Regions from separate parts of the Lelliottia sp. CFBP8978 genome, predicted to be linked through region 2. Evidence: predicted binding sites of a transcription regulator. Region 2 holds the regulator's gene; the other holds the start of a gene.
What was found. Region 2 encodes LexA, which represses DNA repair genes until DNA is damaged. Its sites were predicted from a motif close to TNCTGTATGTACATACAGNA; they were not measured.
Positions count from the first base shown of each region.

Region 1: sbmC (DNA gyrase inhibitor SbmC) is a predicted target of LexA. The motif match lies at 2,080-2,099, and genes of this name have one in related genera.

Region 1 is NZ_CM188253.1:2,734,879-2,739,093, forward strand. It holds gene SOM82_RS12970 (DUF496 family protein) at 1-262, opposite strand, end outside; gene SOM82_RS12975 (FUSC family protein) at 431-1,489, opposite strand; gene sbmC (DNA gyrase inhibitor SbmC) at 1,591-2,064, opposite strand; gene dacD (serine-type D-Ala-D-Ala carboxypeptidase DacD) at 2,197-3,363, opposite strand; gene sbcB (exodeoxyribonuclease I) at 3,574-4,215, shown strand, end outside.
Region 2 is NZ_CM188253.1:257,204-261,418, forward strand. It holds gene plsB (glycerol-3-phosphate 1-O-acyltransferase PlsB) at 1-1,134, opposite strand, end outside; gene SOM82_RS01155 (diacylglycerol kinase) at 1,289-1,657, shown strand; gene lexA (transcriptional repressor LexA) at 1,767-2,375, shown strand; gene dinF (MATE family efflux transporter DinF) at 2,442-3,761, shown strand; gene SOM82_RS01170 (CsbD family protein) at 3,907-4,116, shown strand; gene zur (zinc uptake transcriptional repressor Zur) at 4,182-4,215, opposite strand, start outside.

The DNA.
Region 1 (4,215 bases), 2.0 Mb from region 2:
TGGACAGCTCAGCATTTTTAATGATGTAGTCGTCTACGCGATCTTCGTAGTCGCTTTTCATGCTGGCGATAATGCCCTGGATAGCTTCCACGCTCATACCCGGCTTGATGTAGTCGCTCAGGTTATCAAGCAGCAGAACACGCTTCTGGTTGTCACGGATCTTCTTCTCAACGTCCTGGATTTCACGCTGCAGTTTGTTTTTGCGGCGGAACAGGCGGACGAATTCCAGAACATCCTGGAACGAAGGCTTGGTAGTTTCCATTTTGATACCCCTGATAATGTGAGATTCGGATTCGTTTAAGCAACCGCTGTGCAGATAACCTTACTGACAGCAGCTGCGAATGACAATGAGTATATCGTTTAAGCCTATCATAACCCCAATTGCTGCTGAATCGAAGCAGCAGGCGTCACATCCGGAGATGGCTGCTTTTTATTTGCGCAACGCCCGGCAAATGAGATGTGACAAAAGCTCCAGCTGTCTCGCCAGTTCCATGCTCAACCAGACATAACCGTGGATAGGCGTTTCCGACACATTATCCCCCTGATGCTCGCTGATTAACTGCCTTAGCTCAGCAACGATTTCATTCAGTCGCTCGGTATTGGCGAGAATCGGCTGTGGATTACCTTCATAAAGCGCGTGAGCGATGGTGAGCAGCGTTTGCTGCGTCATCTGCTGCGTCTCCTTCAGGGTATGCGCATTCAGCAGGACAAAGTGACTGGCGCGCGATGCCCAGTGGGCATTGATCTGCAACTCAAGTATGCACACCAGATTACGACTGACGGTCTGGATCGCCTCGAAGATCGATTTCTGAATGCGCGTCTCTTTGCTGGCGGGAGTGATAATTCCGCGCATTTTCACAACGTCATTGAGAATTTTTTGCAGGTGCTTTTCGAGCCGAGGCCGCTCGACCAGATTAGGCGAGAAACCGGCCTGATAAACGCGGTTAAACGCGGTGACGTAGTGAGCCATCTGAATACGCCAATGAATAAAGGCACGCTGCGGCCAGATACCGGTAAAGAGCATCGCCAAAAGCGATCCCAGAATCACGTCCCCGCTTCGCCATAGCGCTGTTGCCATGTCGCCAGCCGGGGCGCCAATGACGACCGACAGCGTGATCCCAATCAGCAGCGCCTGATAAGGCTTTTTACCCAGTGCCAGCCAGCCGCACAGGAACATCGCACCCGCGCACCAGATCAGCATAATCGGCAGGGAGATCAGCTCAAGCCTGAGCGCAATCAACCCTAACGCAGAACCAAAGATCGTACCGCCAATACGCTCAAACGCGCGCGGAACCACGTTTCCCCAGAAAGAGATCGGTCCCATAATCACCACCAGCGTGATCAGTGGCCAGGTTCCTTCGGGAATATGCAGCAGACGCACCAGCAAAAAGGTGAGAATGAACGCCAGCGCAATACGGCAACCATGCACGACACGGTAATGGCGATACAAACGGATCTCAAAAGGCGTTAATGATTTGTCGGGACGCACACCCGCTCTCCATCTACACGGCAAATCACAATTGTACTGGGTTTTCTGCCAGACGCATCACGTCCGACAGCAAAACCCCGTAAATACCAGGAAATTAAGGGTTACCCGGCCTTGTTTTGTACCGGAACGTACATTTCGATATCCCAGTACCCCTCGGCGTTACCGTCATTCAGATAGCGCTCGAAACAGGGTTTAGGGGCAATCTCATAATGGTGGTCTTGCAGAAGACTGTTGAAGAAGCTGTACCAGGGAGTCGCAAAATCGTGGTTTTCGACGCGGGCGGTGGCGACGGCATAGTCACCGGCGGCCACCTCGGTGAGGATCACCCCTTCGCTGTTGGCGGGAATAACAAAGTCGTCCGCGACGGTCACAACCGTATCGCAGCGCAGTTTTTCAGCGGGCACTTCATCCGGATTATCGTAGTAGACCGCCAACCATTCGAGAGGCTGAATGTGGTGACCATCAACCCACATCGTCAGCTGCTCAAAACCTGTCTTAACGGTTTTTTCCCACGGGCCAACCAGATGAAAACCGGCGATCTTACGCTTTTGCTGCTGCTTAATGCTGTAGTCCATGCTGCCTCCGTTTATTACTGTATATATATACACGATAAAGCAGATGATGAATGTCCGGCAATCAGGACGTGTTTATTATGTGAGCAGACTCGCAGGAGCGCCAGTCTGCTCTTTTTGATCTGTTTAGGCCCGTCAGGCTTTGTGATGCACATAGTCGCTGAGACGGGAGAACATACCGCCTTTACCGACACTTTCCAGCGTCACCAGCGGCCAGTGCGCAACAATTTTGTCCCGGTCATACAACTCAATTTCGCCCACCCGCTGATGCGCAGCGATTGGCGCTTCCAGCTCTTTTTTATCGAGCACGTATTTGGCTTTGATATTGGCGACTTCAGCTTTTGGCAACGCCAGCCAAAAATCCTGATCCGTGCCCAACGAAATCCTTTCTTTGTCGCCGTACCAGATGCGTTCCGTCCCCACTTGTTTGCCGTTGCGCAAGATCTGGACGGTGTCGAAATTTTGCTGGCCCCAGTGCAGTAGCTTACGGGCCTGATCTTCACGCCCTTTCGGACTTTCCGCGCCCATGATCACCGCAATCAAGCGGCGCTGGCCGTCTACCGCCGAGGCAATAAGATTGAAACCAGCCCCGGAAGTGTGACCGGTCTTCAGGCCATCAACATTCATGGTTTTATCCCACAGCAGGCCATTACGGTTTTGCTGAGTGATACCATTCCAGGTCAGGCTCTTTTCACTGTACATATGATAGAACTCTGGCTCACCGTGAATGATGGCGCGCGAGAGTACCGCGAGATCGTAGGCTGAACTGTGCTGTCCTGGCGCATCCAGCCCGTGTACCGTTTCGAAGTGCGTGTCGTGCAGATTCAGCTTTTGCACGTAGTCATTCATCATCTTGACGAACTGCGGCTGGCCGCCAGCCACGTGATCGGCAAGCGCCACACAGGCGTCGTTACCGGAATCCACAATCAGGCCCCGGCTCAGATCGCGGACGGAAACGCGATCCCCTGCTTTCAAAAACATCAGCGATGAGCCGTCAAATACCGGGTTACCTTTCGCCCAGGCATCGCGCCCGACGGTCACCATGTCGTCCGGCGTAATACGATGACTGTCGATTGCACGATCAACCACGTAGCCCGTCATCAGTTTGGTAAGACTGGCCGGATTGCGCTGTTGATGTTCGTTGCCTGCCGTTAGTATCTGACCAGTAGTGTAATCCATCAGCACCCATGAGCCTGCCTGGATGGCGGGCGGCTGCGGTGAATAATCCAGTGGATTGGCGGCCAAGGCGGAAGTGATACTCGAAGCGAGTAAAGAAACAGCAATAAACAGACGGCGTTTCAACGATATATCCTCAGGTCATTTAAAATCGTTGACCTTTTTACGGAAGTTCTCGCCTCGTTACCTGGCTAAATTGCAAAAAAATGTGACTGCCAGCACGTTTCCCCCGGAAGATGGTTCGCAAATCTGACGCCCAAACACGCTTTTTGTTCGGCGAGCCGTCGCTGATGGTTTACCATAGCGAAGCAACTTATCAACAGGATGGTACTTTTGGTGTCTGATTCCGCTGCGCTCCCCACATTCCTCTTCCACGATTACGAAACCTTTGGCACCAGCCCGTCGCTGGACCGGCCATCGCAGTTTGCGGCGATCCGCACCGATGCCGATTTCAACATCATTGGCGAGCCGGACGTTTTTTACTGTAAACCTGCCGATGATTACCTGCCGCAACCGGGCGCGGTCATGGTGACCGGGATTACGCCGCAGGAAGCGCGTGAGAAAGGGGTTATCGAGGCTGAATTTGCCCGTCGTATTCACGATCTCTTTACCGTGCCGAATACGTGTATCGTTGGCTACAACAACATCCGCTTTGATGATGAAGTGACGCGCAACGTGCTGTATCGGAATTTCTACGATCCCTACGCCTGGAGCTGGCAAAACCGTAACTCACGCTGGGATTTGCTGGATGTGATGCGTGCCTGTTATGCCCTGCGTCCTGAGGGGATCAACTGGCCCGAAAACGATGACGGTTTACCCAGCTTTCGTCTGGAGCATTTGACCCGCGCCAACGGCGTTGAGCACAGTAACGCCCACGATGCGATGGCCGACGTATACGCCACTATCGCCATGGCAAAACAGGTGAAAACCGCACAACCTAAACTGTTTGAGTATCTTCTTAGCCATCGCAGTAAACAG
Region 2 (4,215 bases):
ATAGCCGCGGCTGAACAGCTCGCCCAGATATTCGCGGAACACGGTGGAATAGAGCTTATTGCCCTTGAAGGTACGGCGGATAAAGAACGCGCCCAGGCGGCGGAAAATCGGGCCTGCTGGCCAGAAATTCAGGTTGATACCGGCAGCAATGTGCGGCGGCACCAGCCCCTGGTGATAAAGCACGTACGAAAGCAGCAGATAATCCATGTGGCTGCGGTGGCAGGGCACATAGACGATCTCGTGACCGTCGTGAGCCAGCTGGCGCACGCGCTCGGCGTTATGGACGTTAATCCCCTGATAGAGACGGTTCCAGGTAAAGCTCAGGATACGGTCAGACAGGCGGATCATTTCATACGAGAAATTCGCCGCAATCTCTTCCATCAGGGCGATAGCGTTCTGCTGGGCTTTCTCGTGAGAGATTTTCTTGCTGCGCGCTTCATCTTCAACCGCGCGGGCAATCGCTTTGGATGCCAGCAGTTTATTAAACAGATCCTGACGCGCGGGCAGGCGTGGCCCAACGGCCGCCAGGCGCTGACGGGCGAAGTGCATACGGGCGACGCGGGCCAGTTTTTGCGCGATGATTTTATCGGTACCGTGTTCGTCAGCCATGCGGCGCAAGGAGACGGACGGCGAGAAACGCACAAAACTGTCGCGTCCCAACCATGAAACGGCAAAGAATTTTTGAATGCCGTTAAGCATACGCAGTGGCGGATTTTCTTCGCCTTTCTGACGTCCCGGACGACGACCAAACATCACCGACACCGGCACCATCTGGACATCCAGATCGGGGTTGCTGCGGTGCAGATCGAGGTAGTCGTGGAACAGCTTGATGGACTCTTCCTTCGGCGTGTAATAGGTAAACACGCGAGGCCCGCCGTGAATAAACACGTAGCGTGGCAGCAGAGTGCCATCGACCTCAAGGGGTTCAAGCGGATCGGGTAAGTCGTGCGCCAGACATTGGGCGCGCAGCGTCAGTAAGTCTGCCTTCGAGTTGTAAGGCAAAACGTACATAATAGGGCGCGAGGTATCGAGCCCTAATTCCAGCGCAGGTTCCGCCGGGATAGACTTACTTTTTACCAGGACGCTTAATGGTAAATTAAGTAATTTGTAGTAAATTCGTGGCCAGCCGGACATAAACGATGTAAAGCCTCTGGTTAATAATGCAATTGCGGCGCAAGGATAACAGAAAGCGCGCAAAATTTCTGTTGTTACCCGTCATACTTCAGGCTGCGGCGATACGCGTCGCAGCGAGAGTGATTGACGCTAAATCTAAGAAAAGGTTCTTTTAATGGCCAATAATACCACTGGGTTAACCCGAATCATCAAAGCTGCCGGATATTCATGGAAAGGTTTCCGCGCCGCATGGATCAATGAGGCTGCTTTCCGCCAGGAAGGGGTTGCCGCCATCATCGCGGTGATCATCGCCTGTTTCCTTGATGTGGATGCGATCACCCGCGTTCTGCTCATTGGTTCGGTTCTTCTGGTGATGATAGTGGAAATTCTCAACAGTGCTATTGAAGCGGTGGTGGATCGTATCGGTTCTGATTTCCACGAGCTCTCAGGCCGTGCGAAAGACATGGGTTCTGCCGCCGTGTTGCTGGCGATTATCATCGCTGCCATCACCTGGGGCACGCTTCTTTGGTCACATTTTCGATAAGCCTTCCAGATTCAAATAAGTCTCTGGTTTTTTGTGCAGTTTTTGGTTCCAAATTCACCTTTGACTGTATATACTCACAGCATAACTGTATATACACCCAGGGGGCGGAATGAAAGCGTTAACGGCCAGACAGCAAGAGGTGTTTGATCTGATCAGAGATCATATCAGCCAGACGGGAATGCCCCCGACGCGTGCGGAAATCGCACAGCGCCTGGGCTTCCGTTCTCCAAATGCCGCTGAAGAGCACCTCAAAGCGCTGGCACGTAAAGGCGTCCTTGAGATTGTCTCCGGCGCTTCACGCGGCATCCGTCTGCTGGTGGAAGAAGAAGAAGGCCTGCCACTCGTGGGGCGCGTTGCAGCGGGTGAGCCTTTGCTGGCACAGCAACATATCGAAGGGCATTATCAGGTCGATCCTGGAATGTTTAAACCGAGTGCTGATTTCCTGCTGCGCGTCAGCGGTATGTCCATGAAGGATATCGGTATCCTGGATGGCGATCTGTTGGCAGTACATAAAACGCAGGATGTGCGTAACGGGCAGGTTGTTGTTGCGCGTATTGACGACGAAGTTACGGTTAAGCGACTGAAAAAACAGGGTAACTCTGTTCAGTTGTTGCCAGAAAACAGCGAGTTCTCTCCGATTGTTGTGGATTTGCGCGAGCAGACTTTCACTATTGAAGGGCTGGCAGTTGGCGTTATCCGTAATGGTGAGTGGCTGTAATTTCTCTCTGACAGGCTGTGGTCCCACCGCAGCCTGGCTGTGTTCTTCCCTTCCCGGTAATTGCTCATGTCTCTGCTGACCTCTTCAGACAAGGCATTGTGGCGTCTCGCCCTGCCCATGATCTTCTCCAATATCACCGTACCCCTTCTCGGTCTGGTCGATACGGCTGTCATTGGTCATCTGGACTCTCCGGTTTATCTGGGAGGCGTAGCGATCGGCGCTACGGCGACCAGTTTCCTCTTCATGCTGCTCCTCTTTTTGCGCATGAGCACGACGGGGCTTACCGCTCAGGCTTTTGGCGCCAAAGATCCGCGGCGTCTGGCACGGGCGCTGGTTCAGCCGCTGATCCTCGCCCTGGGTGCAGGTTTGCTGATTGTGCTGTTGCGTACTCCCCTGATCGATCTGGCGTTGCAGATTGTGGGCGGGAGCGAAGCCGTGCTGGAGCAAGCGCGACGTTTTCTGGCTATCCGCTGGCTCAGCGCTCCGGCCTCCCTGGCGAATCTGGTGCTGCTCGGCTGGTTGCTTGGCGTTCAGTATGCCCGGGCGCCGGTGATCCTGCTGGTGGTAGGAAATCTCCTCAATATTGTTCTCGATTTGTGGCTGGTGATGGGCCTGCACATGAATGTGCAGGGGGCGGCTCTGGCGACCGTCGTGGCAGAATACGGCACATTTTTCATCGGCTTGTGGATGGTTAAACGGGTGCTCGCGATGCGTGGCATCTCGCTGACGATGCTCAAAACTGCGTGGCGTGGCAATATTCGTAAACTGCTGGCGCTGAACCGCGACATCATGCTGCGCTCGTTGCTGCTACAGCTCTGCTTTGGCGCGCTGACGGTTTTTGGCGCGCGTTTAGGTCCAGAGATCGTGGCCGTCAATGCCGTACTCATGACGTTACTGACCTTCACGGCCTACGCGCTGGATGGCTTTGCCTACGCCGTAGAAGCCCATTCCGGGCAAGCCTACGGTGCGCGGCAAGCGGGGCAATTGCAGGACGTGTGGCGTGCCGCGTGCAGGCAATCTGGCCTGGTGGCGCTCGTTTTTGCGCTGAGCTATGCCTTATTTGGTAATCACATTGTGGCGCTACTGACCACATTGCCTGAGTTACGCGAGCTGGCGAGTCATTACATCTTCTGGCAGGTCTTGTTGCCGGTGGTGGGGGTCTGGTGCTATTTGCTGGATGGTATGTTTATTGGCGCGACGCGCGGCGCGGAAATGCGCAACAGCATGGCCGTGGCGGCAGCGGGCTTCGCCTTAACCCTGTTGACACTTCCGTGGCTCGGAAACCACGGTTTGTGGCTGGCTCTGGCCGTATTTCTGGCGCTGCGGGGCCTGTCGCTGGCCCTTATCTGGCGTCGTCACTGGCGCAAAAATACCTGGTTCCCATAGTGGCTTCGTTCGGCGAAATGGTTAAAGATTCTGAATCTCAACACGCATACCGAATCCTTATCTACAATTATTATCACGTCCAGCAGGAAATGAACGTAACGGACGATACGAATTTACTTGATAACCGAACGATGAGGAATTGATTATGAATAAAGACGAAATCGGCGGTAACTGGAAACAGTTCAAAGGTAAAGCGAAAGAACAGTGGGGTAAACTGACCGACGATGACGTAACCGTCATTGAAGGTAAACGCGAACAGCTTGTCGGTAAGATTCAGGAACGATATGGCTACGCGAAAGACCAGGCGGAAAAAGAGGTTGTTGACTGGGAAAAACGCAACGACTACCGCTGGTAAATGAGTTCTACCCGAACGTACATGGATGTACGATCTCTGAGGGCGGCTTATGCCGCCCGCTTACGTTAACGCGGCTTTTTCTTTACCAGTATCGAATGA